One region of the Methylomonas sp. HW2-6 genome, then DNA from elsewhere that is predicted to be linked to it. Evidence: riboswitches for the same ligand, from Rfam matches in the RefSeq annotation. Region 1 holds a riboswitch; each other region holds the start of a gene.

Evidence for each region. A riboswitch is a leader RNA that binds a small molecule or an ion and turns the genes downstream of it on or off. The one in region 1 is predicted to bind cyclic di-GMP.
Region 2: linked by a shared signal. The riboswitch ahead of ACH518_RS17360 (hypothetical protein) and the one ahead of ACH518_RS15635 (hypothetical protein) in region 1 are both predicted to bind cyclic di-GMP.
Region 3: linked by a shared signal. The riboswitch ahead of ACH518_RS05465 (PEP-CTERM sorting domain-containing protein) and the one ahead of ACH518_RS15635 (hypothetical protein) in region 1 are both predicted to bind cyclic di-GMP.
Region 4: linked by a shared signal. The riboswitch ahead of ACH518_RS08790 (hypothetical protein) and the one ahead of ACH518_RS15635 (hypothetical protein) in region 1 are both predicted to bind cyclic di-GMP.

What each region holds. Positions count from the first base shown of each region.
Region 1 covers NZ_CP184124.1:3,231,131-3,238,418, forward strand. The annotation lists gene ACH518_RS15630 (hypothetical protein) at 1-1,331, opposite strand, end outside; gene ACH518_RS15635 (hypothetical protein) at 1,398-2,168, opposite strand; cyclic di-GMP riboswitch class I at 2,206-2,287, opposite strand; gene ACH518_RS15640 (hypothetical protein) at 2,731-3,843, shown strand; gene ppk2 (polyphosphate kinase 2) at 4,204-4,986, opposite strand; gene ilvA (threonine ammonia-lyase, biosynthetic) at 5,059-6,582, opposite strand; gene rpiA (ribose-5-phosphate isomerase RpiA) at 6,735-7,288, shown strand, end outside.
Region 2 covers NZ_CP184124.1:3,615,666-3,622,953, forward strand. The annotation lists gene ACH518_RS17355 (cytochrome c peroxidase) at 1-1,654, opposite strand, end outside; gene ACH518_RS17360 (hypothetical protein) at 1,930-2,937, opposite strand; cyclic di-GMP riboswitch class I at 2,991-3,067, opposite strand; gene ACH518_RS17365 (hypothetical protein) at 3,881-6,001, shown strand; gene ACH518_RS17370 (hypothetical protein) at 6,151-6,654, opposite strand; gene ACH518_RS17375 (hypothetical protein) at 6,921-7,288, opposite strand, start outside.
Region 3 covers NZ_CP184124.1:954,102-961,389, reverse strand. The annotation lists gene ACH518_RS05475 (hypothetical protein) at 1-982, opposite strand, end outside; gene ACH518_RS05470 (hypothetical protein) at 979-1,767, opposite strand; gene ACH518_RS05465 (PEP-CTERM sorting domain-containing protein) at 1,849-2,679, opposite strand; cyclic di-GMP riboswitch class I at 2,754-2,833, opposite strand; gene recB (exodeoxyribonuclease V subunit beta) at 3,365-6,877, opposite strand; gene recC (exodeoxyribonuclease V subunit gamma) at 6,867-7,288, opposite strand, start outside.
Region 4 covers NZ_CP184124.1:1,685,353-1,692,640, reverse strand. The annotation lists gene ACH518_RS08795 (VPLPA-CTERM sorting domain-containing protein) at 1-487, opposite strand, end outside; gene ACH518_RS08790 (hypothetical protein) at 689-1,447, opposite strand; cyclic di-GMP riboswitch class I at 1,547-1,623, opposite strand; gene ACH518_RS08785 (ABC transporter permease) at 1,951-2,958, opposite strand; gene ACH518_RS08780 (amino acid adenylation domain-containing protein) at 2,960-7,288, opposite strand, start outside.

The sequences.
Region 1 (7,288 bases):
CGGTACTGGAAGGTGTTTTCCGCCCAATCCTTGTATTTGCCTTCCACGGTATTAGCCAAGGTTGGCGCTACGCCGTCGATCTTGACGAACTCGTAAGCCGCGTTGGCTCTTTCCAGAGACAAAATACCGATCGCCCAACGTTTGCCCCAAGTGTTGGTAAAACCGGAACCGGCATCGTTACCGTTTTGCAAGTCGCGCAAGCAGGAATCCACACGACCGGCACTGGTGTTGGAGTGAATCAGCGCAACGCCGTCGCCTTCCGCAAAATCCTGATCGGTAGCATTCGCTGGCGGTAAAGCGGTTGCTGCATCAGAACAACCGTCACCCAGGAAAATGATGTTGGATTGGGCTTGGGTACCTGAACCGACGTCGCGGCGGCAAAGGTGCAATGTCGCTCCATCAATACCAGCAGAACCACTCTCATCAGGTGGCGCCAAGTCGGCAATCGTGACGGTGCCGCCACCGAATGCAGAAACCGGGGTCGTTTGATCCAGGGCCCAGTCGCGCAAACCTGGCGCAGTGGCGCTGTTACCGACTTTCAACGCATTCCAGTCCGCCCATTTACCGGCATGGATCGAAGCGATTTGCGCAGAAGTCAGGCTAGGCATACACACTTCGTTCCGATCGCCGATCAAGCAGGATGCCGGCAGGTCGTTGGTGGATTTTTGCGCGGCCTGCAAGGTTCTGTACAAGTCCCAGGTTACCGGCGCGCCGAAATTCAAGGCCGCAGCGGCTTTGACGGTCAATTTGGCGACGTCGGTGGCGCTGATATCGACACCGTTAATCGCGTTGTTGCCTCTGAACTGGATCGGGTCGACATCCGACAAGCCCATGTCCGGGATTTGGTTGTTGTTGATGTTGGTGCACTGAATATCGGCGGGTGTGCTCAAATTGCCGGCGCTGATTTCGGTGCAACCGCTGGCGATGTTCAGGAAGGCCAACGGGGTCGCTTGCGCCACCGGGGTCACACCGGTACCGGAACCGCCGGTGTTGATTTTATAAACCAACAGATTGGCATTCGCTGTGCCGGTCGGCAGACTGGGATTTCTCGCGCCGACGGCGCCGGTGTTGTTGGCTTTGCAGTAAATCGCAAATTGCTCGGTGTTGCCGGTATCTCTGAAGCGATAAACTTGGCTGCTTGGGTCGCAAATACGGTCGGTCGGATCAACGTTGGTGGAAGTCACCAGACGATCGATAAAGGTGGCGGCAGCGGTAGCGCCGGAAATGTACAGCACGCGCGTGTTGGCCGGGTCGATGGTCGGGATCGCCGCTTGCGCCGCAGCGCCGAACATTGCTGCGGAGATAGCCGCGCCTAATACTAATTTTTTCATGGTCGTGTCTCGTGTGGGTTAAAGCTGAAAAGCAGGCGGCGGCTTCACCGCCGCCCGTAAAGCGGTTTACTCGGCAACTGCCCATTTACGGCGGGTTGCACGCAACAAGCCCATCAAGCCGGCGCCGAACATCCAGACTGCGCCCGGCAGCGGTACATTGCTAACTGGGAATACTTTGTATTCCAGAGTGTTGCCGGACAACAGCCATTGGCCGGCAGCTTTGGTTACATCGGTACGATTCGCATACCAAAAGTCAGCTTTTTGACCGTATGCAACAGCCGCAGCCGAACCGCCGGTGGTACCCCAGATATTGTCCGGCAAGTTTCCGCCGGAAGCCCATTGACCGGTTTTCGCCGGCTCAGTGTCCGATACCAATTTGCTGACGTTCAACGCAGGATTGTTTTCCAAGCCTACGTTGATTTCCTGAGCGTGGTTGGTAATCACAGTCGCCACGCCGCTAGTTGTTAGCGGAGCATCGTAAGCCGGCAATGGATTGCCTTCTTTTTGGGTAATGAACAATTTCGAAGAACGGCCTACCGCCAATACGTACTGAACGTTAGCTGGGTTGTAAGTTGCGACCGAAGTCATCGCAGTCCAGTTGGCATCGCTGCTCAGATCGCGGCTGATAGTGTAAGTCTCGCTGGAATAGTTGTTGACCAGATCCAACAAAGTGATACCCAAGTCCAGGCTGTAAGTCAGCTTGGAAACGCTGTCGTATGCTTGGAAATATAGTTCGCGGGTCGCATCGGTAGAACCCAATACTGAGATACTCGCGTTAGCCGCACCAGCACCGGCCAACAGAGCCGCCGCAACCAAAGTTTTAGAGAATTTGTTCATTTTTAGCCTCATGTTTTAAAAAACCATAAATACACAAGGTGACAACCCGGCCATCTTGCCTGGCGGCAACATCCGTAGCTTTCCGTCCCCGCCTCGCGACGGGTTTGGCTTTTACACACTTCCTTAGTCTTACCAATGCACCGAGATGGCGCCGCTCTCCCCGCTACCATTTTTGTATCCACCGCCTACTCCCTAACCTCTTCCCTCGCCGCTCCGTCTGCGTGCCGTCCCTGCTCCCTGTCCGATCCGTAACTGTGCGAACCATCGCGCATTCCGGCGCAGTTCCAGTTGCGGCAAATTATTTCAGTTGAAATCGAGGTTTTTCGTTACGCGTCGGTTACAGTTTGATGAAACGTAATACATTTGTATTACACGGCCGCGCGAATCCGGGATTCAGGCCGTGTCTATGCTGTTGTATTGGTTGCTAAATCTTCCTTATCGCTCAGACTCGGCGTAGCGAGCGCAACAAGACAAGCAAGGCTTGCCGGTCTGGTTACACCGCTGCTACAGTGGCTGAACCACTTGGCCCCGCGCCGGCAGACTCAAACCAGAACCTTCCCGCATGACAGAAATCGACCTTTTGCACCAAGCCTTTGCCGGCGCGCAGCCGCCGATCGGCGATTTAGCCGGTCTGGCCTCGGCATTGAACCGTTGGTATCTGCACCATCCGGATTGCAATTTTCTGCATCCCTGCCAAATCGGCGGCCGCCCGGCCCTGGTCTGTCAAGCCGACCTGAGCCGGAGCGAGCCGGCGGCCTTCGCCGAATTGCAAGCCATCGCCGAACGCTATGCGCTGTACCTGAAGGAAGATGCCCGCCGCCACGAGCAAACCTGGGCCGACGCCAACCGCCGCCGCGGCATCGGTCTGGTATTGAGTTTTTGTATCGGCCTCAGCGCGGTCTCGCGTAGCGTCGGCGCCGATGAACTGTTGCCGGTCAACGTGGTGGCCGGCCAGCATTTGCCAAGTCCGCTCGGCGCTAGCGCCAACAGCGGCGATGGCGTGATTCGTTTGCGCCACCGGCATCCGCCGTCAGCGGCGCAAGTTCTCGCCGCCTACAGCCAAAAACAGACGAACGTTCAGGTTAATTCCGCCGCGGCAGCCGACATCGCCGAGTTCCTGCAATCGCTCTACCAAAAAAAATCAGGCGACCCACCCACGGTCAACGCCGATCTGCAAACCATCGCCGACTATTTTTCGCGATATCCGCAGGCAGTAGCGCTGATCGGCGAATTACGCGGCCAAAAAATCGGGTTGGATTACCAGGCCGGCGCTTGGCAAACCGTGGCATTCGGCAACCAATTCGGCATCAGCAGCGTGACGATCCGTTTCGATACCCGCCTCGGCGCGCAATTGCTCGGCGACCCCGGCTGCGACGCTACCCCGGCGTGCAGCATCGCTCCGGCCGACGCTTTATTGCACGAATTGCTGCACGCCAAATTGATGCTGTTGGATAGCGAACACTTCATCGCCGGCGGCGGCTTGGCGCCGGGGCTGTATCCTTTCGAACACGAACATGAAGTGATCGCCGAGGAAAACCGGCTATTTCAGGCCATGAACCAAACCGACGGCCGGGCCCGGCCGATCCGCCACCGCCATAGCGGCGAGTTGCTGCAGGTATCCTGCCCCGCCTGCATTCCGGTAAAACAAGTTGCATCGGGCGAATTAAGCCTGTGAAACCGGCGAAATTCCTGAAGCCCGTTACAAGGCAACGCGTGCAGGCGGTCGTTTGGGGAGACAAAAGTCAAGGCCGGCTCGACGCAGCTCAATAGCCTTGCGCCAAATTGGGCGGTTTCGATCAAGGCGAGTTGAGGCGAGCAATCTTCCGGCGCGGCCGGAGCTGGACCGGAGACGACGGTCGGATTCCGGCGCAACGGATGTCGGTAGCGGTCGGTTGGACCAGTGGGATGCTGAAAAATCCTGGCCGTCGGGTGTGATTTACGATCGGGCCGCGGGAAGGCTGGCATTGCCAGCCTTCCCGGACCAAGCCGATGCCGCCTCAACGGCGACGGTGTACTCCGGCCGAAACCGCACCGGTCACGGCGCAATCATGCCGTTGTGCAGATAGCTTTCTTCGTAACTGAACACGATATCGGCGTCCGGCAACACCAGTGCTTCGTTCTTGCCTTTGTAGTCCAGCCGGAACAGCAAATCCTTGATCAAATTGATTCTGGCCAGTTTTTTGTCGTCGGCTTTGACGATGGTCCACGGCGCCGATAAGTGGTGGGTTCTGGCGAACATGATGTTGCGCGCCTCGCTATAGGCTTGCCAGTGCTTTTGCGCTTCTTTGTCGATCGGGCTGATTTTCCATTGCTTTAACGGGTCTTTTTGGCGTAGACCCAGCCGTTTTTTTTGTTCGCCTTTGCTGATGTCCAGGTAATACTTCAGCAACTTGATGCCGGAGCGCACCAGCAGTTGCTCGTAATGCGAAACCGTTTCGATGAACTCGTGGTATTCGTCGTCGCTGCAAAAACCCATGACCCGCTCCACCCCGGCCCGGTTGTACCAGCTGCGGTTGAACAGCACCAACTCCTGCGCCGCCGGCAGATGTGCGGTATAGCGTTGAAAATACCAGGTACTGTTGTCGCGGTCTGACGGTTTACCCAACGCGACCACCCGGATTTCGCGCGGACTGAGATGCTGGATGATGCGCTTGATGGCGCCGTCCTTGCCGCCGGCGTCGCGGCCTTCGAACAAAATCAAAATCTTGTCGCCGTGCTTGATAATATGATTTTGCAGCTTGACCAGTTCCACCTGCAATTCGTGTAGCACGTCCTTGTAATCGGGTGCCTCGGCCTGTTTTTGGTGTTTTTTGCTCATGTCCGCCGCCTGTTCCGGGTTGAAGGGTTTACTGGAAAATAGCACGCTCCCGGAGTTTTTGCCGAAACCGGGCTAAGTCGAAGCACCGCCGGCAAACAAGCGGTAGGCCGGGTTCCCGGTCTCCTGCCGGTAAAGCAGTTGCAACGCGTTCAGGCATTGTTCGAAATGCACCGCTTCCGCGTCGCCGAGCTGCAAACCGATCAACACCTTGCCGAACGCGGCGCCGTGGTTGCGATAATGAAACAGGCTGATATTCCATTGGCTGCCCAATGCCATCAGGAACTTCAACAAGGCGCCGGGCCGCTCCGGAAATTGCAGGCTGTAAACCCGTTCTTTGACATCGTAGGGTGCATGGCCGCCGACCATGTACCGGATGTGGTCCTTGGCCAACTCGTTACCGGTCATATCGGTCACGGCAAAGCCTTCTGCGGCCAAATGCTCCAGCAATTGCTGCCTGTCGGTCTCGGCGCCGCTACTGCTGATGCCGACGAAGACCTGGGCCATGGCCGGGTCGAAATAGCGGTAATTGAACTCGGTGATGTTGCGTTTACCCAGCGCTTTACAGAATTTCAGGAAACTGCCGGGCGACTCGGGAATGGCCACCGCCAGCAAAATCTCGCGATGCTCGCCGACCTGGGTCCGCTCGGCAACATAGCGCAGCCGGTCGAAATTGATGTTGGCGCCGCTGTCGATCGCGATCAGGGTTTGTTGCTGCAAACCGTTCAGTTCGGCGTATTTTTTCAGGCCGGCCACGGCCAAGGCGCCGGCCGGCTCGGCCACCGAGCGGGTATCGTCGAAAATGTCCTTGATCGCCGCGCAGATTTCGTCGGTGCCGACCGTAACCACCTCGTCGACGAACTGGCGCGCAATCCGAAACGGTTCCGCGCCGATTTGCTTGACCGCGACGCCGTCGGCGAATAGGCCGACCTGCTCCAACACCACCCGCTCACCGGCGCGTAAGGCCTGATTCAGGCAATCGGCATCGTCAGGCTCGACCGCGATGACTTTGATCTCCGGCCGTACGAATTTGACGTAGGCGGCGATGCCGGCAATCAAGCCGCCGCCGCCGACCGGCACGAAGATGGCGTGAATCTCGCCGTTGCGCTGGCGCAAAATTTCCATCGCCACCGTGCCCTGGCCGGCGATTACGTCCGGGTCGTCGTAAGGGTGGATAAAGGTCATGCCTTTCTCGGCGGCCAATTCCATGGCGTGAGCGTAGGCGTCGTCGTAGGAGTCGCCGTGCAACACGGCTTTGGCGCCGCGCGCCTTGACCGATTTGACTTTGATTTCCGGCGTGGTTTTCGGCATCACGATCAAGGCTTTGATGCCGAGCCGTTTCGCCGCCAACGCGACGCCCTGGGCATGGTTGCCGGCCGAGGCGGCGATCACGCCGTTGGCGGTCTGCTCCGGCGTCAACGACGCAATTTTGTTATACGCGCCGCGCAGCTTGAAGGAAAACACCGGCTGCAGGTCCTCGCGCTTCAAATAGACCCGGTTGTTGACCCGCTCGGACAAGGTCGGCGCATAGTCCAGCGGGGTTTCCTCGGCCACGTCGTAAACCCGGGCCCGCAATATTTTTTCTATGTAATTCAGCATCGCTATCCTCGGCGCCAGCATCCTGTCGCGCCGCGCATTCCTGGCCTTAAAAACTGCTGAGCGATCAGCGTTAATCGGGTATTATCCCACACAATGACGGGTTGAAAGCCGTGTCAGGACTCATAAGAGCATAACCATCAGGACCATCACACATGACTCAAGACGAATTAAAAAAACAAGTCGCCGCCGCCGCATTGCAATACCTGAAAAACGTACCGATCATCGGCATGGGCACCGGCTCGACGGTGACGCATTTGATCAACCAACTGGCCGACTGCAACTTCAAAAACGATATCGAAGCCGCCGTGTCCAGCTCGATCAAAACCACCGAGCACCTCAGATCGATCGGAATTAAAGTCATTGAATTGAACGACAGCGGCGACCTGGACATTTATGTCGACGGCGCCGACGAAGTCACTCCGCACCGCAAAATGTTGAAAGGCGGCGGCGGCGCGCTGACCCGCGAGAAAATCATCGCCGGCGCCAGCAAGAAATTCGTCTGCATCGTCGACGAGACCAAGTGCGTCGACGTGATGGGCAAGTTCCCGCTGCCGGTGGAAGTGCTGCCGCTGTCACGCAGCTTCGTCGCCCGCCAATTGGTGAAACTGGGCGGCCAACCGATTCTGCGGATGAACAAGGAAACCGGCCAACCCTACATCACCGACAACGGCTGCGAGATTCTGGACGTGCACAATATGAGCATCGT
Region 2 (7,288 bases), 380 kb from region 1:
TGAAATCGCAAGCGCGAATATCCTTAACCAGACGATCCTTGATCCCGGCGGGACGGTCCTGCAAATACTGAAGGTACTGAGCGGCAAAGGATAGCGGATTGCCGAAATCGTCGAGACCGCCAACTCCTCGGTCGCCATTCGGATCGGCAACACCGGTGTTGATGTACCCCAAGTCCATCAGCAAAGGCATGCCGTCGCTACTGAAATCCCGGGTTACCGGATTGACATATTGGGTCATGCCGGCTGCTCGCGCGCCGCCGGAAGGACCGAACGCATCCGGTCCGTACGAAATTGGTGTCGCTGCCAAACCAAAGGTTTTGCCGGGCTCGGGCTTTAACAACGCCGCATTGGTAGCGACCGCGGCCAGACTCAAGCTCGGGCCGGCATGACACAAATTACAATGATTGTTGAAAAACAAGTTGCCGCCGTCTTTCAGCGCTTGGCGCTTGGCCTCGGTCTCGGCCGGCGTGGCGCCGACAATATTGGTCCAGGTCGGGCGCAGACTGGCATCCACCGGGCTCAAATCGAAAGGCGATTGATCCGCCACCAAGGTCGACTGGTAAAGCTGGAGCGCCAAGCCGAAGAACATCGGGAAATTGGCCTCCATTTGGTTGTAGGCGGTTTGTCCCGGTGGAGCACCGAACGGGCCGATGCCGCTATAAGACCAGTATTTGGTATTGAAAGCCTGCATGATCAGATTTTTATAGGTCGTATTCAGACCGGGCTTCAGATTTCCGATGCTGCTCAAGCTATAGGGGCCCAACACACTGTCTTCGTGGTGCACCTTCTGATGTTGCAAGGCTTGGCGTCCCAACAGCTTGCGGCCGATATCGGCCCATGTCCGCTGCCTGCAGCTCATTTCGGTATCGCTCAAACCCGGCGCCGTCGCCAACGATGCTAAAGACGAGTTTTCCAGATGCAGCTTTTCTTTAACCACCGAGCGCGAATTGAGTTTGACCCAAACCCCGGCATTCGAGTCGCGTTCACCCCAGGGACTGCTACCGTTAAAGATATTGTTGGCCCGCCCGTCCCAGAAATTGCGGTGGTTGAACACCGCATTGATTACAGTCGGCGCATTCCGCGGCTCCACCCGCCGGGTACCGGTTTGGTTAACGTGAAATACCGCATCGACGCTACGCGAACATTGGTCGGCACTGCCGCTGAAACGCGAAGCGCCTTTGAAGTCGCCGCTAAAGGTACCGGACGACGCCACCACATCATCGGTGGTAAAGGTCACGGCGCTGAATTTATCGGCCGGATCGGACAGCCGGTGCAACGGAAAGTCTTGCGAACGCAAGGTATGATTGGGGCCGCCACCGCCCGACGCCAACGTATCGAACGTCTGCCCGCTGGCTTTGCTGCTCTTGGCGCCGGGATTCAGCTGATTTTTGACCCGGGCGTCGGCCCCGGCGTGAAAATGGCAAGACCCGCAGGCCATGCCGTCGCTACCGACGCTCATATCCCAAAATAAGGCCTTGCCCAACGCAATCGCTGCCGCCTTATTCACCACGATCGGGCTGGAACCGTCCAACAAACCCGGCACCGGCGGCACCGGTACCCGCTGTAACGATACCGGAACCGGTCCGTGGGCCGCCACCGGCAGCGCCGCCAGCGAAGCGATCGCTATTAAAAAGATTCTCGGAAATACCTTCATACCTGCCTCGTAAAACCCGCTATTCACCCGGCGCCGCATCTGCTTTGGCCCCGGTCTGGGAGTCGGATAAAGACTGAACCTGCGCATGCCTTCGATTGCATCCGTTCAGTCGAAACCAAAGAAATCAGGGCCGGCCCCAACCTAGACAACCCCGGGAACCGACCACTAAATTATTGTGAGCGCCAGCTAATCGGGACAACATCGGACATAAGGCATTTGGACCTTGTTACCCGAGCACGCCCCATTCGGCAAAGCGGATAGGCTGGCGCTGTAAGCTAGACCGGTTTTTTTCGACCTAGCGCGGTAAAACCCAATAGAGCCGAACCGAACATCCAGACAGCTCCGGGCAACGGCACCGCACTGACTCCGGTATTGTTGATGGTCAACATATAGTTTTGGCCTGCACCGATTCCGCAATTTTGACCATTGGCATTATCATCCGGGCAACTACCCGCCCAGCCGATCAAGTAATAACCGGCTTTCAAGCCCTGCAGGGTCAACATCGCCTCGCCGGCACTCAGGGTCGCGAAACCGGTGTAGACGTAGGGTGAATCTTGGTTGACGTTGGTGAGTGCCGTACCATTCAGCGGATCGCTGGCACCGCCGCCGTATTGACCGACATTTCCGGGGTTGGTGGCACCCGCGAGCAGACCTTGAATCTTATCGCCATCGCCGTTAGTGAAGGAGTAGCCGGCATTGGCATAACCGATCCATCCGTCATGGCCGCGGACTATGTTTCCGCCGCCGCCTTCACCCAGCCAGCCGTTGCTGCCCTGAGTCAAATCGGCGCCGGGCACACCCAGCAATCCCGTGCCGCCCAGACCAGGAGGCGCGACGTAACCGGCGACACCGCCATCGTAAGGCCCGCGCACCTGACTCCAGGCATGTCCGTAACCGCTGCCGTCGGCGGCACCGGTAACCATGGGCGCGGTTCCGCTGGTCCAGATCGAAAATCCCGGATAGTTCATCGGTGCCGTGCCGCCGTTTTGTTTCAGATTGACCGTGACATCGAATCGAGTACCCGCGGCGACGTCGGCGTCATCGCCGACCTGAAAAATCCTGAAGGGTGGCGTATGGGTCCAACCGTAGTTAAAACCGGTTCCGTAGTCAGCCCAAGCCCTTTTCGGCGCCTTGCCGGATACGCTAGCGCTGTCGCCAGCGTCGATAACACCCAGACTGGCCGGACTAATAGCGGCGGCCTGTCCGGAATAAGCGGCCATAACGCTGGCGCCGAGCGCAGCCAGAATTGCGCGGCGTAAGCTCTGTTGATTAATGCCTATCATATTGATGCCTCAATAACTGATTCGAAGTGAAGAAATTGCATAATTGCCTAGTCCAGGGCAGTCAGGCCGTCTCGCCGTGAGACCCCTGAATTTCCGTCTCCTCCTCGCGGCAGGTTCGGCTTTTTCCCGGAGGTGATATCGCGTCCGTTATCACTCGAATGAGAAAGCACAATTTGTACCTATTTTTTTTAATTAATTTTCAATAAGTTACAATCAATCCAGCCAAGACTTGCGGATTTTGCCGCAGTATTGGCCGTCTGCGGCAACGCCTTGGTCAGCACGACAAATCAACACTAATACCTCATTAAATTCATTAACTTATTAAACATTCACAGCAAAAAAACGGTTACCAGCCGATCCGGCATCGGTAGCGCGGTGCAGCCGGAAAACAGCTGGGTAACGACGACTAACCGCCCGGCAGGCCTAAGCTGCAACGCATACTCTAGTCCGTTGTTTTAACTAATGAATTACCCATAGACACCGTTTGTGTAAGTCCGGTTGGCCAACCCCAAGTCGCCTGCAAATGCATAAAAAACACACATACTGTGTGATTTCACTTAGCGTGTGCGCGATATCACATAATTTGGATTTACCCGGCACCTGCATCCGGGCAACAGCGCGAGTCCGGTACCGCCACTACCGGACGATCGGATACCGAGATCCACACCCGCGAAAACCGCGCAATCCTTAGGTTTTCAGTCGCGCCGCCTAACACTGGAAAACTCGCGGAAACGATAGTCGATAGCAAACCGCCGATTTTCCCGTACAAGCCGATCGCCAGACAAAAAAACGCCAAAATTTTGATTTATAAAGGATTTATATAAAAGAGGCATGGCTATTGCTATCCGCAACTATCAATTGACCGCCCGGTCCGAGGTAGCCGCACCGCTGCCTTGTACACCATCGGCTCAATCGCATGGCCTGAACAACGACGGATAACATTATGAAAATACGCTATAAACGCGCGCTGGCATTCTCGGCTGCGCTCGGCATCGGAACCATTGTGACGCCACCCCCGGAAGCGCCATTTACCGGCCACGGCAACCCGGAAGTTTTAAGCCGGTTGTACCAGCGCTGGAAATATGCTCACGAACAATCCTCCAGCCCGGACAACTTGCAAATCGGCTTGAGCTATTCCAAGGCATTGTCCGCACGCTTCAGCCCGGCCGCCGGCCACCTTCAACTGAATCTGCGCACCGGGCGCTTGCAGGCAACGGTATCGGGTTTACCGGAAACCGGCCAATACGAACTTTGGTTGCTGGACAATCATAAGCAGTCTCGGCAAGGATTGCGCGTCGGCCAACTGGAGCCGGCGGCGGGCCGCCATGGTTTGACGCTGCAACTCGACCCGCAGCGAATGCGGAACTTTACGCTTGACGGCGCGGCAATCGTCCTAGCCGGAACCTCTCCCGAAAACGGCGGCCTGCTGTTCGGCTCGCCCAACCTGCTGCAGCGGCTTTATTTCACCGAGCACGACTGGCCGGGCGCGAACCTGGCTGCCGCCGGCGGCGAGATCGCCGCGAATCGCCTGCCGTTCGAATTCTTACTGCCGAAGACCGCTCAAGCCGGCAATTTCGGGAGCGAACCACAGTTAGCGCAGCTGATAGCCCGCGGCCAAAAAATATTTACAGAAGAGACTTTCGGCGGCAACGGACGTACCTGCGCCACCTGCCACCGGCCGGATAACAATCACACGATCGACCCGAGTTACATCGCCAAGTTACCGAAAAGCGACCCGCTGTTCGTCGCCGAAACCCGGCCGGAATTGGCCGATCTGGAAAAGCCGGCACTAGTGCGCCAGTTTGCCTTGTTCGTCGCCCACGCCGACGGCTTCGACCGGCCGCCGGTGATGCGCAGTTCTCCCCATCTGTTGGGCATGGCCAATACCCTCACCTTCGAGCGTGCAGTAAATCCTGGTTACGGCAACGGCGAGTTTCCGCAGGACGAAGAATACTTCAAACGCCACGATGACGAAGCGCAGCAATCCGGCAGGCACACCGAAGCCATAGGCTGGTCCGGCGACGGCGCCCCGGACGGCGGCTCCTTGCGTGACTTCGCCAAAGGCGCGATCAAGCAGCACATGCCGAAAACATTGATCCGGGCCGAAAACATCGATTTCAGATTACCCAGCGAAGACGAACTCGACGCCTTGGAAGCCTATATGCTGTCATTGGGGCGTAGCGGCGAATTGAATCTGGCCAATATGTATTTCAAATCGCCTTTGGTGCAAAACGGCCTGATGTTGTTCAATACCAAGAACAATCCGAAAGCGGCCGACGGCTCGGTGATTTTCGGCGCCACGGCAAACTGTAACGGCTGCCATTCCAATGCCGGCGGCATCAGTTCGACCACCAATGCCAATCCGACCCGCGATACCGGTGTGGAACGAATGCGCGACCAATTGCACCATTTGGCCGACCCGACGCTGGCCTATGACGGCGGCTTCGGTCAGATCCAACAAAACGACTGCGGCCCGAATTATGACGAAGTCTGTTTTAGCGACGGCAGTGTTGCGCCGAGCGGTACTACCTCGCGGCCAGCAGGACACCATGGCTTGAACCGCTTTAATACGCCGTCCTTGGTCGAAGCGGCCGACACCGCACCGTTCTTTCACAACAACGGCGTAACGACGCTGGAAGAAAGCGTCGCCTACTACAGCTCCGATGCCTTCAACAGCTCGCCCGGCGCATTTACCTCTAGTAAAGCGAATCGGCAAGGCAAATTGGATTCGTCGCAAGTAATAGCCGTAGCAATGTTCCTCCGTACGATCAATGTGCTGGAAAATATCCGCAGCTCCAATTCGTTGGACAAAAAAGCGTTGGAACAGAATGGCGAACAAAGTATGAAGTCCCTGAAGCTGGCAATCGCCGACACTCAGGACGCGGTGGAGGTATTACAGCAAGCGGTAATCAATCCTTATCCGGAAGCTTTGGAAAAATTGCAGCAAGCATTGAATCTGGAGGCAATGGCCTGCAACCGATTTTTTCCGGGCAAAACCGGTCTGCTGCGCCGAGCGATTGCGCTGAAAGAGCAGGCCCGCAACCTGATGGTTAGCGGTGGCTAGGCCAAGCGGGCGGAATGCGGTATGGAATATTGCTGCGCAGGCAAGGCCGACACTGCCGCTTGCAAGCCTTGCCGCGGCGGATTTCGGCAGGCATAAAAAAAGCCGGCGAGGCGCGCCTCGTCCGGCTCTGGAAGGACTTAAGCCGGAGCTTAAGCTTGGACCAGCGTTTTCCGGCGTCCGGTGTAAAGGAAACCCAACAAAGCGCTTGTCATGAACCAGATAGAGGCGGGAAGAGGTACTACAGAACCACCGCCTTGGTTAGCAGCAGGCTTGATATCGAAGCCGTACAGCAAAACCAAATTGTTGGTAGGCACACTTGTTTTGGCAAAACTCAACAAATACATGTTGCCAAGCAATGAGCCATTAGCCGCTTCACCCAGCCACTTACCCGCATCCCACAGACCCAATTTAAAGCTGCCCGTAGCAGTGTAGCTACCGATACCTGTAAATGAGTAAAGTGGCGCGGCGGTATTCAAATCAGCATTTGCTGCGAAAATACCGAAAGTTTCAGAGCTCGGTAATCCAAACAGGCTAATTGACAAGAAATTACTATCTCCGTCAGTTGACTCCCAAATGGTACTCGCAGAACTTGCAGACGAAACGGCCAACAATAACGCGGCAAGCCATAGTCTTAAAGATAAAAGCGTTTTCATGGATATTCCCCATTAGTTAACGTTAACAAACGGCCATTCCTCTGGCCATACAACTGGAATTGGCGATTTTTCCGAAATTGCCGCCTCCAAGCCGAGAGCAAAGACCGCAGCCTCCACTCCAAAATAGATTATACAAAAAACGTGCCAAAATATCCAGGCCTGGGATTTCAAGGAATTAGCTCGGCCGAACAACAGCCAATGTAAAATAAGCTGACACAAATTCCGGGAATTTAAGTCATTCGCGTTTCGGCTGCGCCATTTTGGCGCTATTTGCAATCCGCAGCCGGAATCCGCTGATATCCGCCGCTCCCCGGAAAAGCGGCAGCGGCGCCGAAATGCAGGAATAAAGCCTGACGGGTTTTGCTGCGCTGTCTAAGCTCGGCCCGGACACCACGCGCGGCAAGTTGCTCCTTAAACGCCAGCGCTCTCGCTCTATCGACAAATACACCCAAAGATAGCGCGCCTTTAATCTCTCCGTCCGGAACCATCCAGACGTCGTCAATGCCTTTGGCGTGCAACGTCAACTTGTTAAGCCGAGCCTGCTCGGCATCCTTGGCCGGGGGCAAGTAGAGCTGGTAATCGGCGGAAACCGTCGTTTCCCGCACAAACGGCTTCGTGAAAAGCAAGGGTTTGC
Region 3 (7,288 bases), 2.2 Mb from region 1:
CATAAAGCTGGCCGCGCATCGCGCCGGCCGAGCTATCGACACCGACTTGGACGTCGCCGATAGGCCCGTATTGGTTGGGGTTTTGCTTAAACAAAAACAGCGGAGCCAGACCGCCCAAGTCGATTTCGCGGGTATCGAAGGTCGGGGTTTGCGCCGGATCGCGGGCATTCAATGACCGGGAAAACAGGTGGTGATGCAGGTTACGGTCTTGGTGTTCCTCGTCGAATTCCGGCGGCTCCCGTCTGCCAGCCAGATACAGCTCGCCGTCGTTGCCGACCCGCATCGTGCCGAAGGTCGGGGTCTCCGGGATTGCCAGCGGCGGCTGGAAGCTGGCGCCTCTGTCGATCGAGCGGACGAAGCATTTTTCCGCCAGACAGTCGCGCCAATTCAGGTAGACGTGGCCGTCGCTGGTGCCGCCGCTGCGGTCCACGGCCATTTGGGCCTTGTCGCCGCCTTGGCCGTAAGCGAACACCGGCGCTTCCCAACTGCGGCCACCGTCCAATGATTTGATGACCTGGATGTCTTGGACAAAGGTATAACTCGGATCGAAATGCAGGCTCTGGTAGTAAAAATTGCCCAAGGCGTCGACATCCAGGGTCGGATTGCTGCGGCCTTCGCCCGGTGTGATCGTGCCGTTGAAATGCCAATGCGCACCGGCATCGGCGGTATAAGCCCATCCGCCTTGCCGAAACGACGAGTCCACCGAATCGAACTGGCGCCAGGAAACCACCATATTGGCCGGGTCCAGTGGATTGATCGCCAGACTCGGTTCGTTGGCGGCATCGCCGACGATATTTTTGCCGTCGGCGGTGACATTGACTTGGGTACTGATATAAGCGCCCTGGCTGTATTGATTCGCGATCGCGGACTGCGTCCAGCCGGCGGTCAGCATCGAAGCCGCCAACGCTGTCACCAAGCGCTTCGCAGGGGGCGCGCAACGGAGCGGACAGGTGCTAGCCGCTTGGCCTAGGTCGATTTTCATAACATGTGTCCTCTTGGCTTGCGGCAAAAACCGAACCCGGCCAAGCCGGCCGCGAACAACGCGAATGCCGGCGGCAGCGGCACCACCGCGGTTTGCAGCTTGAAGTTGCCGACAATCGCATCGCGGGTGCCGTTCAGGTGGTCGTAGCCCTCTCCCAAACCCAGATCGCCCGACAGACTGAAGCGGCCGGAATCGAGTCCCATCACGACGTTGAACAGGTTGTAAGACTGCGAGCGGAAAGAAACGTGGTTGTACAGACTCCAGGCCGAGCGGCCGCTGGCAAGGTCGATATTGGCGGCGGCGTATTCCAAGGTGTAATCGCCGGATAAAATGCGATTGAAGTCCGAGCCGGTATCGACCCGAAACCGGAACACCCCGGCCAAGCCGATAGCACCCGTCACCGTGGCCTCGAAATCGGCCGGATCGAAGTCGATGGTCGTCGGCTTGCTCCGCCGGTTGGTTAAGTTGGTGACCGAGCTGCCGTTAACGGCAAACGTCAATCCGGTTGCGGGAATCTCCGCCACGCCGGGCACCAGGTGGTCTTCCAAAATTTGGCTATAGCTCCGGCTGCGCGAGGCCTGCGCGTCGAAAAACTCTTCCAGGTACATCGACCGGGCAGGCGTTTCGTCGATATCCACGGCGGCGGCCAACGCGTCGCGATCCAAGTTCACGACCAACCAGCCGCCGGATACCGTGGCGGCCTCCGCCGGGGATAACAACGCCGTGACCAGCAACATACCCCAGCCGAAGCGGAGCGCCGAAAATCTAGCTAAATGAATACTCATAGTCATGCTGAGGGAAATAATCTCGAAAAACGGTGCCAGCCAAGACAAAGCACCCGGGTATGGCCGGGTGCGAAAGCCGGCTTAGGCCGGAATGGCTTTGCGTTTACGCCGAGTGGAGGCCATCACGCCGAACAAACCGCTACCGAACAACCAGACCGCTGCCGGCACCGGAACCGCAGACGGAGCCGGAGAAATCAGGCTGAAGGTACCGGCGCGGCCGGCTTGGCTGACGCCGTCGCCGCCGAACAGGAAGGCGCTGGTGCTGGCGGAATACCACAGTTCGCCGGTAAACAGCAGTTTGTCGCCGTCGGTGGTGACGCTGATGTTGCGGGTATCGTAGGTGGTGGACGAGAAGCTGACGTTGTTGGTCAGAGCCCAACCGCTGTTGACGCCATTATTGCGAGCGGCGACGTAGCCGAATTGGTAATCGCCGGATAGCAGCGTACCGGTGAAACTGCCGCGAGTCATTACCACACCGTTTAGCCCGGCAACGCCGCTGGCGGTAAAGGTCGACGAGTTGGTCAACGCGTCCTGACTGCTTCCCCACGTTAAAGTGGTCGCTTTGTTGTTGCGGCCGCCGCTACCGAACGGAATGCCGGTACCGGCCAAACTGGACGGGTTGATGTCGAACGACAGCGTCGCAGGCGCCGGGTAGGTATCGTTTGCCACGCCAAGCATTTGCGACACATTCATATTGTCCGCCAACGACTTGTCGAAATAATTGGCGACATAATACGAAGTGATCGCGCCGTCGCCCAAGGTCAAGCCCGACAACAAATCATCGGGATTGTCATAGGAAATTTGGAATACCCCGCCGTTCAGCGTGCCCGCACTTGCCACGTTAGCGATTGCCAGCGCGCCGGCAGCCAGTACGCAGCGTAGCCGCAGCGATTTCGATCCGATCTTTTGCATACTTTTTTCCTAAATGAAAGATATAAACGCTATAAGCGGCTTGAACGACTCAAGCCGTCGATGACTCTCGCACGAGAGGCGGCCCGGCTGTCTCGAGCTGCCGAGATCCGCGGCTTTCCGGCTCCACCTTGCGGCGGATGTGGCGAAGTGCTCCCTCCTTGAAAACCGGACGGCTGGACCCCGAACGGCATATTCCTTTAGTGAGCGGCGGTTGCTAACGCACCGGTCGGGCGGGCCACAGCCGCCACCAGAACGCTGGCAAACGCTACAACAGGAGTTCAGCAGATACCATGCCAGTCCTAACAAATAAAACCAGATGCCGATTCAGCAGGCTGGAGCGGGAAGCCGAGCGGCTGAAATATTAGGAACGGCGGGGCCGGAAAGGGTGGACGGGAGATTCGAGTCGCGATTGAGAGAATGGATGTCCGCTCCAGCTTGGTCTGATGACGACAAGCCCAAGCGATGAAACGGACGACGGAAGTTAGGGGATTTAACCCAAACACCCCCTAAGCGGCAAATGGTAACTTATTGTATTGGCTGGCTCTTTGGCTTGATATCGGCAAATCCCGATACCGGCCTGGGTGATTTAACATATTTAGATTGTCCCTGGCCGGATCGACGCCGCCAAGCCACCACGAGAACAGGCAAAATCGGATTTTTAAATCGTAGCAGCGCTGAAAATCGGCTAGGTACGGAAGAACACATCGGCCAGATCGCCAAGCAGACCTTGCTCCGGGCGGTCGGCGAACACGCCGCTTGCCGGCCGCTCGGGCTCCATGCCGCGCACGAACAAGTATTTGACGCCGCCGAAATGGCGGGCGTAATCGTAGTCCGGCAGGCGTTGGTCCAGGTATGCGTGCAATACCAGACTGTACAGCCAATATTGCAGGCCGTAATTGTGTTCGCGCATGGCCTGCAGCAGACTGGCCTGGCTATAGTCCGCCAAGGCGTTGGTTTTGTAGTCCATTACAAAGTAGCGGCCGCCGTAACAACAGACCAGATCGATGAAGCCGGTCAGATAGCCGCTGATTTGTTTGGCGTCCAGCGCCTGATAGGCCGGACAGGCGGCCAGGATCCGGTTGATGCGGGCGGTATCCACCCGGCCCGGCATGAACAGGTAAAACGGCATTTCCTTGATGCACTGCGCCGGCGCCAGATTTTTCAGGCAAAACCCCGGATCTTCGCTGAGCGGTGTGGCCGTTACCCGGTACAGCACCTCGCTCAAAATTTGCGGTTGCGCCAACTGCAGACCGTAGCGCAGGCAGGCTTGGGCGCTGGCGCGGCCGATGTCGCGGCGCCCGGCCAAGTCGGCAAACGCCACAGTCTCCAGCAGGCTGTGGATCACGTTGCCGGTGTGGGCGCCGCGCGGCAGGGCTTCATCGCCGGCCGGTTGGCCGTGGCTTTCTTCGGCTTTATCCTCCGGCAGTTCCGGCGTCTGCTCCAGGCTCAGCGCCGCCAACGCGGTGTAGCTGCTCATTTGCCAGATGCTGTGCAGACTGCGGGTTTGGCGGCGATGCGCCAACGCCAGGTCGGTAGCACGGCGGTCGGCCGGCAATTCGGCCAGCTCGCCGGCCGCTTCGGCCGGTAGCAGGCGGTACTCGAATAAATCCGGTTCTGCGCTTGCCAGCTGTTGCAGCACCCACTGCTGGCCGGCGAAATCGCAGTCGGCGAATTCGAATAAATAGGCCATGGCCGAATCGTTGGCCCGCTCCTTGGTGCGGACGTCGGCCCAATTCAGATAGCAGCGGTACTTGGCGCGGGTTAGCGCCACGTAAAACAAACGCAGGTCCTCGGCCAATTCTTCGAACAAGGCTTGTTCGCGGCGTTCGGCGAATTGTGCCGACCCCAGGTCGGCGACCATCGTCCCGTGTTCGTGGCATTGCACCAAAGCGGTTTCGGTTTTCAGCCGGTCGCTGCGCCGCCATAGATCGGGACAGAACACCAGCGGGTACTCCAGGCCTTTGGAACTGTGCAGCGTGACGATTTTGACCGCGTCCTCGTCGCTTTCCAGCCGCAATTGGCGATCTTCGCTACTGTCTTGCGCCGCTTGCTGAATCGCCCACCGCAGCCAGTCCAGCGTCTTGTTGATCGCCAGATGCTCGTCGATGGCCGCTTGCTGCAGCCGCTCGGCCAAATGGTGGATATTGGTCAGCACCCGTTCGGCTTGGGGTTGCGCCGACAGGTGTTGTTCGATCCGTTCCCGCCGCAGCAGTTGCTGCAGCGTCGCCAGCAGGCCCTGGTTGCGCCAGCATTGCAGATAGTCCTGAAAGCGCGACACCCAAGCGTCCAGCTCCGCCTCGTCCTGGCTCAGCCGGTACAATTGCTGGCCGTCCAATCCGAACCAAGGCGTGGCCAACGCCTGCTTCAACAGATCGATTTGGCCGGCGCCGGCTACGGCCCGCAGCACGTGGTACAACTCGAAAGCTTGGATGGAGGCGAATACCGACTGCTTGCTGTTCAATACTGCCGGTATGCCGGCTGCCAGCAACGCCTGTTGATAGGCCGCGGCAGCGGCATTGCTCCGCACCAGAATCGCGATGTCGCCGGCTTGTACCGGCCGTTCCGCACCGTGCTTTTCGGCGATGCGGCCGGCCGTCAGTAGCCGGCTGATTTCGGCGACGACGGCGTGCTCGATCAGCGCCGAGACTTCCCCGGAACTACCTTTGCGCGCGGTCCAATGCTCCTGCTTGCCGGGATTTTTATCGAGCTGCCACAGGACCAGCGGCGCACCGGCGATGCTGCCGTCGCCGGGCTGGCGGCCGGCCATGACCGGCGTGAAATCCAATTGATCGAACAAAAACGGTTTTTGCCGGCGGAACAAGCGGTTCACCGCCTGTACCAGATGCGGATGCGAGCGCCAATTGTGCAGCAACGTGTAATGCCGGTCGGCGCGTTGTTGGGCGGCGAAGTAGGAAAAAATATCGGCGCCGCGGAATTTGTATATCGCCTGCTTCGGATCGCCGATTAAATACAAGTAATGTTCCGCGCTGGCAAACACGCCGGAAAAGATCCGCCATTGCTTGGCGTCGGTGTCCTGAAATTCGTCGATCAACGCTGCCCGGAAACGCGAGCGTAATTCCGCCGCCAGCAAGGCGCCGTTGTCGCCGTCCAGCGCCGCCGCCAAGCGGGTGATCAGGTCGTCGAAGGACAACACGTTCTCCCGCAACAGGCGCCGGTCCAGCTCCGTGCGCAAGCTGGCCAACAACGCGGCGCGCAACGCGACCGGCAGCCGCCGCACTGCGTCGGCCAGAGCCTCGAACGGCGCGCAATCGATATTCAGGCCAGCCAAGTACTGCTGCTTCTGCTCCTCGGCCGGCAACGGCTTGTTCTTGCTGCTGCGGAATTTGATGCCGTTCAGACCGGCCAGCAACGTGACTTGGTTCAGACAGTCGAAATCCGGCAAATCCTGCTCCGAGTCTTGCAACCACTCTGCCAGGGCTTGCAGCCGTTGCGGCAAACCGGCGGCGAAGCTTGCGCTAAAGTAGCCGGCTTCTAGCGCGTCGATCAAGGTTGCCGCTACCGTCGGCAATTGCGCAGCGGCCGCCGCGCGCAAGGCCGGCAGCGCCGCCAGATCGGCGTCCAGATCGGTATCCAGCGGGTAGGCGTTTTGCTGCAGATCGATGCGCAGCACGCTATCCAGCAAGGTGTCCGGAGTCGGATAGGCGCGCAGCAGCAATGCGGCTTGCCAGGCCGGGCGTTGGTAGATTTGCCGACGCCAGAAGTCGTCGGCGCACTGCAACTTCAATTCGGCCACGTCGCCGCTCAGTTCGCAATCGAACAACTGGCCGCTTTCCAGTGCGTGCTCGGCCAACACCCGTTGGCAGAAACCGTGGATGGTGAAAATCGCCGCCTGGTCGATATCGAGCAGCGCCAGTTCCAGGCGTTGGCGAATGCTGGCGCTATCCTGCGTCAAGCCTGCCAGCCAGGCGGTAATCGCCGGATCGTCGTCCGGCGCCGGATGCAGCAGAATGTGCCGGGCCTCGACCAGGCGGGCGCGGATGCGGTCCTTCAGTTCTTCGCTGGCGGCTTTGGTGAAGGTCACCACCAGCAGTTGCTTGATGTCGAGCCGGCATTCGACCACAAAGCGCAGCACCAGCATCGCAATGGTGTAGGTCTTGCCGGTACCGGCACTGGCTTCGATCAGATTGATCCCGGTTTCCAGCTCGCCGCGAGTGGCATCGAAGGCCTTACTCTGCATGCGCCGCCCTCCAGGCCGGTTCCAGCCAATCCCGGCAGAACCCGCTAAATGCGTCGCCGAGCAAATCGCTCAAGTCGCGGTAGGCGAACAGTTGGCCGATTTCCGCTTCGTAACCCTGTTCGATGGCGTCGGCCAGGCGTTTGGCCGTTGCCGCCAGCGCCGTTTCCGGGTCGTTATGACGCACGAAATCCAGCGCCGCTTCGGTAAAAAACGCGTCGGGCCGGATTTGGCCGCTCCGGAAAATCGCTAGCAATTGCGGTAGCGCGTCGTCGGGGTCGGCTTGGGCCGGAAACCGTAAATCGGCATCGGCACAAACCAAGTGGGTGGCTTGCGGCGCGATGCGGTTGGCAATCAAATGCTGTAACCAGGCGCCGAAAAAATCGCGGCCTTTCAGTTTGCCGAAGCGGTAAA
Region 4 (7,288 bases), 1.5 Mb from region 1:
GCTGCTCCGCCGGGTTATATGCCAGGATCATATCGGCCATTAAGACTCTGTTGGTCGGTGGATCGACATCGACTCGATAACGCATCCCGCCGGCCAAGCCGATGTTTCCGGTCGCGGTGGCGGCGATGTTATTGGGATCGAAGCTAAAAGTCGTCGGGCTGTTGTGCCGATTGGTCGGATTGGGTGCGACGCTTGCGCCGTTCACGGTGAACTCAAGGCCGATTGCGGAGATTTCGTTCGCCGTATAGTTCGTGAGATCGACCGGCGTGTTGGAGTCGCGCAACTGCGCAAATGTTTTCGAAGCCGCCGAAGCGTCGAAATACTCTTCTACATAAATCGACGGCGCCGGCGTGTTATCCAAGTCGATTCCGGCTGCGAACGCGTTCCGGTCCAGGTTGAGGATCAACGAACCGCCGGCCACGGTGGCGGCGTGCGCGGATGTCGCGAGCAGCGATGCGGCGATCACGACAACGTTTAAAGATTTCATTTTGTTTCCTTGATTTAGAGGTGATTTCAATACCGGCCCTAACTGAAAATCCCAGGCGCCCGCGCCATTGCTGGCGAAAGCGTTCAACGCTCGGCGCTACATCCGACGCCGGGATTGAACCGGTGTAACTGGCGGCTGGGATAAATTGGATCGGCACCGCCGATATTGCCGGGCAGATCGACGACGGTGCCGGCTGGCGGCTTAGGCGGACAATCTGATTTTTCCGCGCGCTGAACCCAATAGCCCCAACAATCCGCTGCCGAATAGCCAAACGGCCGCCGGTACCGGCACTGCCGATGGCGCCAGACTGAAAGTACCCAGCTTGACCGACTGGCTACCATTCAACAGCAAGTTCCAGGAAAAGGATTGAGCCGTGAAATACACGTCGCCGCTCAGCGATAACTCGCCGTTGGCGTTAACCGATTCCGAGGCATTGACCAAACGGAACAGTGCCGGTTGGCCAAAGCCGCTGCTGTAGGTATAGATGTCCCATTGACCGGCGGTTTTTTTCAAAAAGAAATCGGCGGGATTGAGATAGGTGCCGCCAGCCGCCGGCTCCATCCGGAAAGCACCGCTCAAGCCGATTTGACCGGCCGCGGTGTTGCCGGCGTCCATCGTCGTGGCTTGTTGCTTGCGAGCGGCCCCGTAGTTGATGGTCGAGGTATTGGTATTGACCGCCAACGACACGCTAAAGGTTCCGGTCTGGCTCAGCGCGACACCTCCGGTTGTATCCAGAGTGATCGGCGTGGCGTTATGGTTTTTATCCCAGAAATTAGCGATATACCAACCTTCGCTACCCGGTACAGCCGAAGTAAAGGCGGAATTGTCGATTGTTAAATTCGCCACGCCGCTAACAAGAGCCGCGTTGGCATCGGTTGTTGTCAACAGTCCGCCGAATAGACCGATTGCCAGAACGCCGGCCGAGGCCAATTTGTGGCTATGTTTTTTAAATAGATACATGGTTTTTCCTTGTAGATTTATCGATGGTTAAGTTATGCGGCGGGTTCCAAGTTTGTAAATCGACGCGGCCGACGCCGTGTCTATCGGCAAACCTTGCCCGCCGGTAACCCGGCCGTCTTGTTCCAAGACCCGTGGCTTTCCGGCTCCGCCTCGCGGCGGGTGTGGCGTTGCGCCGCAATCCTTGCGGCATCGCTGCTTCCGCGAACGATTACTTCCTGAGCTTCCAGCAATTCCTTCCAATAACTCGAGCTCCCGACGATCTCCTCACAAAACGCAGGCGGAGTTGCGGCGTAGCGACGCTGCAACGGAAAGGCCGCGAAGGCAGATTAAAGTCGGGTTTTCGAATCAATTAGCGACGAGCAAACACTAGGCCAAATCTGATTCGCCTGGAATAACAAGGCTTGGCACGGCGAATCCGGCGCCGGTCCTCGAAAACTAAGTTATCTCACGCAATCGCCGCGTGAAATCCCGCGCCGCCGCCGGAACTGACGCGATTCCGGGTGCTACTCTTCCACCCATCTGAAGCGCAGCGCAGCGCTGGTCAGAAACAGCAGCGTCATTGCCGAGAGCGTCAACAACGCCGGCGCAATATCGCTTAATCCGGCACCGTCTATCATCACGGCGCGCGCGGCTTGCAGCATGTGGGTCAGCGGGAAAATCAGCGTCAGGTTCTGCAACAGCGCCGGCGCGCCTTCCAGCGAAAACCAGACCCCGGAAAGCAAAATCATCGGCAAGGTCAGCAGGTTGAGGATGCCCAAGGCCAATTCTTCGCTACTCGTTCTACTCGCCATCAACAGGCCGAGGCTGATCAGGGTTACCGAACCGAGTACCGCAATCAGCGCCAACAGCGCAAAAGCACCCTGGACTAAAAAGTCGAACAAGGCGTGCATCGCCACAAATTGCAGCACGATCGCCAGCATCAACATCGCCAACCGGCTGACGACTTGCGCCGACAGGAATTCGAAGGCGTTGACCGGTGAGGCTTTCAAGCGTTTAAGCACGCCGTTTTTACGGTATCTGACGATGGTGAAACCGACGCCGAACAGACTGCTGTGCATGATATTGATCGCTAGAATGCCGGGCAAAACCCAGTCTAGGTAGCGCACCTGCCGCCCGGAAACCACTTGCTTTTTCCAGGTAATGGCTTGATCGCCGGCCAGTAGGATTTTTTCCAACAAGTAGCCTTGCGCGGCACTGTCGTTGATCCAGTAACCGCTTTCCGAACCGCCCCGGATCACCATGTCCAACTGATGGTGCTGCAGTTTGGCTAGCGCCTTATCCAGCTCGGGGTAGTCGATGAACTGCAAATATTGGGTGGCCTTGAACGCGCTGATCTGCGCGCTGGCCTCGCCGACCACGCCCACTTTGAACAGCGCGGTATCCTTGTCGTCGAATATCGCCGCGATGCCGACGATCAACACCACCGGAAACACGAAATTCCAGACCCAGGTGGCTTTGTCGCGGATCAATTCGATATTGCGGGCTGTTAGCAGTGCCAAAAAATGCTTCATCTCAACTTCTCAATGAGTGGCCGGTTAATTTAAGAAACAGGTTTTCCAGATTCGGCGTGGCGACCGTCAAACCTTCCAACGAGATATTCAGTCGAGTCAGTTGGGAGATCGCCGCTTCCACATTGGCGGTGACGAACTCCACCGTTTCGGCGCCGGCACTCACCGCGAACGGCAAGCCTGGAAGCTCCGCCAGCCCGCTGGCCCGCGGCAGACGGATCAGCACGCCGTCGAAATATTCCTGCAATAAGTTCTCCGGCGTGTCCTGCACGATAATTCGGCCTTGATCCATGATGGCGATTTCGTCGCAAAGCTGCTCGGCTTCCTCCATGTAATGCGTGGTCAGGACGATGGTCTTGCCGCGCTGTTTGATGTCCCGAATCAAGCTCCAGAAGTTGTGGCGCGATTGCGGGTCCAGACCGGTAGTCGGTTCGTCCAGAAACAAAATGTCCGGATCGTTGATCAAGGCGATGCCCAGCAACAAGCGTTGCCGCTGGCCGCCGGACAGCTTGCGGGAATCGCGGTTGATGTAGTCCCCTAGCGCGCAGGCCTCGATAATGTCGTCGAGCGGCAGACTACGCGGGTACAGTTTCTGAAACAGTTGCAAGCATTCCTTCACCGTCAAGGTTTCCGGCAAGGCGGTATGTTGAAACTGAATCCCGATGTGCTGGCTGTAGCGTCTATCGATCGGTTTGCCGCGAAACAGGATGTCGCCTTTGCTCGGTTTGAGTATGCCCTCCAGCATTTCCAGCGTGGAGGTTTTGCCGGCGCCGTTCGGCCCCAGCAAGCCAAAGCAGGTCCCAGCTTGCAGCTCGAAACTGACGCCGGCAACCGCCGCCACTTCGCCATAGTGTTTCTCCAAGCCTCTGACGCTCAGCAGACTGCTAGTCTGGTCCGGCTCGACCAGCGGCGGCGCGGCGAGCATTGACGACTGAGCCGCCGCTTCGGGATTCAGCTCTCGCAACCACGCCGCGCAATACGGCTGCTTGACCACCGAGAAGTGTTCGCCCTTGGCCTTGATCACATTGACGGCTTGAAAATAATCGTTCCACTCGTTGGCCGCCAACCAACCTTTACTGCCTTCCGCGATCACCAGCGTCACCCGATACGGCAACTTGGCGGTGTAACGGTAACGGGCGGTAATCGAAGCCTCGGTCACTTGCCAGATTTTCCGAAAATGCCCGGCGTCCAGATTCGGAATGATGTCCGCCAATAATGACGCAAAGCAGTCTTTCCACTCCGCGTAGGGCTTGGTTTTTAAAATTTCGGCGATCGCGCCGCGATAGGGCTCGGGCGAAATACCGGCGTTCGTCAGCATGAAGTTACAGAATGCCTTGACCGAGGCCTTGTCCACGCTGCTTTGCCGCAGCAACAAACCGCTATCGATCAACACCACTTCGCCGATTTCGTAGGCCGAATCTTGCAACTGGCGCAGCATTTCGTAGACCACGGTGCCGCCGTAACTGTGCGCGTACAAATTGATCCGCCCTTGCGGCCAGACGCGTTCGATCTGGGCGATATTGTGCGCGGCCATGTCCTCGACCGTCGTCGCCGGCGGCTCGTCGCTATAGCCTTTCATTTGCAAGCCGTAAACCGGCCCTTCCCGCTTCAGGCACTCCGCCAGTTCGAAATAGCCGTCGCTCAAGCCGGGCATGCCCGGCACGATAAACGTCGGAATCCCCGAGCGCAGATTAAGCAAATACGCTGAATTGGTCAGTTTTTCCAGCGGGCGCTCTAGATAATCGGTCAAGGCTTTTATCGTCGGATATTTGAAAATATCGGCAAGATTCAGTGAGCTGTCGGGGAGAATGGCGTTAATCCGGCTGATCAGTTGCACGGTCAGCAAGGAGTGGCCGCCCAACTCAAAAAAATTGTCGTTCACGCCGACCCGCTCGACGTTCAACAGCTGCCGCCAAATCTCGGCCAGTTGTTGTTCGAGTTGGCCGCGCGGCGGGCTGAAATCCCCGCGCCCGGCCAGCCAACTCTCGGCTTGCTGTGCCAGTGCCTTACGGTCAATTTTGCCGCCCGGCGTCATCGGCAGGGTATCGAGTGCCAGCACCGCCAGCGGCACCATGTAATCGGGCAAGGTTTGGCGCAGAAAAGCCTTCATGACTTCTGGCTCGGGCGGTTGGCCGGCGTGGGTATAAAACCCCAACAATTGTTTGTTGCCTTGGCGTTCGCTGACGATGACGACGGCCAAGCGAACCGCCGGATGCTCGGCCAACGCGCTTTCGACCTCGCCCAATTCCACCCGAAACCCGCGAATCTTGACCTGATGGTCGCGGCGGCCGATAAAGGCCAGGTTGCCGTCGTCCAGCCAGCGCACCAGATCGCCGGTTTTATACAGTTTGCCGGCCCCAAACGGGTTGGCGATGAATTTCTCCGCGGTCAATTCGGGCTGATTCAGATAGCCGCGAGCGACGCCGGCACCGGCGATGTGCAGTTCGCCCGGCACGCCGATCGGCACCGGTTTGAGTGCGCTGTCCAGCACGTAGACTTGGGTGTTGGCCAGCGGCTTGCCGAGCGGTATCGCTTGGTCGGGCTCGTGGGCCGGATCTATCGGATGCAGCAACGAGATCACTGTGGTTTCGGTCGGGCCGTAGGTGTTGATCACCGCGATGTTGGGGTTGCGTTGCCGCCAGGCCCGATAGTTTTGCGCTTCGGCTTTTTCGCCGCCGATCACCACCCGGCTCAGCGCGGTGTCGCTGAAGTCTTGCTCCACCAGGGTATGCCAGTAGGCGGTGGGCAGGTTGATCAGACTGACTCGGTGGCGTTGCAGCAGGCTTTTTAAGTAAGCCACATCGGTGAATCGCTCGCCGTCCATCATCACCACCGCCCCGCCGCTGAGCAGGGTCGGAAACACTTCCTCGACGAAGATATCGAAGCTGATCGTCGAAAACTGCAACACCCGGTCGCGCTCGTTGAGACGGTAGGCGGCGATGACGGCCAGATTGTGATTGACCACGTTGCGGTGTTCGACCATCACCCCTTTGGGTTGGCCGGTGGAACCGGAGGTATAAATCACATACGCCAGATGCTCGGGAGCCGCGCTGGGACGCGGTTGCCCGATACTTTGGGCGATCAACGGCCAGTCGCTATCCAGCGCCACGGTCTGAATCGCCGGACCGGTGCGGATCTCACGCAAGCCTTCGACCAGGCCGGCTTCAGTCAACAACAATCGAGCGCCGCTGTCCAACAGCAAGACTTTGCTACGTTCGACGGGGGTATTGGCGTCCAGCGGCAGATAGGCGCCGCCGGCCTTTAGAATGCCGAGCAAGCCGACCAGCATCAACGGCGAACGGCGCAGACACACCGCCACCAGGGTATCGGCCTGGACGCCTAGCTGTTGCAGATAAACGGCCAGCCGGTCGCTTTGCTCGTGCAATTCCCGATAACTGAGCGAACTCTCCTCGCCGATCACCGCCACCTGTTCCGGGGTTTTCAAGGCTTGGCGGACGAACAGCTCGTGGAGGCAGGCGTCGGGAACCTGATTGGCGGTCGAGCGGCTCCAGTCGTCCAGGATCTTGCGCCGTTCGTCGGCATCCAGCAGCTCCAGTTCCTCGAGCATGCCGTGCGGCGACTCGACCAGGTAGCGCATGATGCTGGTCAGATGCTCCGCCATCCGCTGCACCGTCTGCGGCCGATACAGATCGGCGGCGTATTCGATCCCGATCAGCGCATGCTCGTCTTCGAATTCGTTATAGGTGAAGGTCAACTCGAACTTCGCTTCATTGATCTCGAAATCGAACAAGGGCTCCAGGCGGCAATTGCCGAACGGTAAGCCGCTGAGCCGAAGCGGGGTGTAGTTGATCAGGACTTGAAACAAGGGGCTGCGGCTTAAATCGCGCTCCGGTTGCAGCAAATCGAAAATCTTCTCGATCGGCACCTGCTGGTTTTCCTGGCCTTCGACAATCACGGTGTGAACCTGCTCGAGCAAGGCGTTCACCGTCAAACCGGTTTGTTCCAGCGGGTTAATCCGCATCACCACGGTATTGACGAAAAAACCGACGACAGCTTCGATTTCGCGCTGATTGCGGTTGGCCACCGGCATGCCCAAGCAAATGTCGTCCTGGCCGCTGTATTTTTTTAACAGCAGATAGACCGCGGCCATAAACAAGGTGAACGGAGTGGTTTTGCGCGTCCTGGCCGCTTGTTTAACCAATTTGCCCTGGTCCGAACTCAACTCGAACTGGAAGTAAGCGCCGCGCCCGCTGGCGCTAGCCGGACGCGCAAAATCCAACGGCATCTCAAGATTCTGGTAACCGGATAACTGGCGTTGCCAGTAAGCCAGTTCGCGCGTCAGTTTGGCATCCGTGTGGGTTTCCCGCTCCCA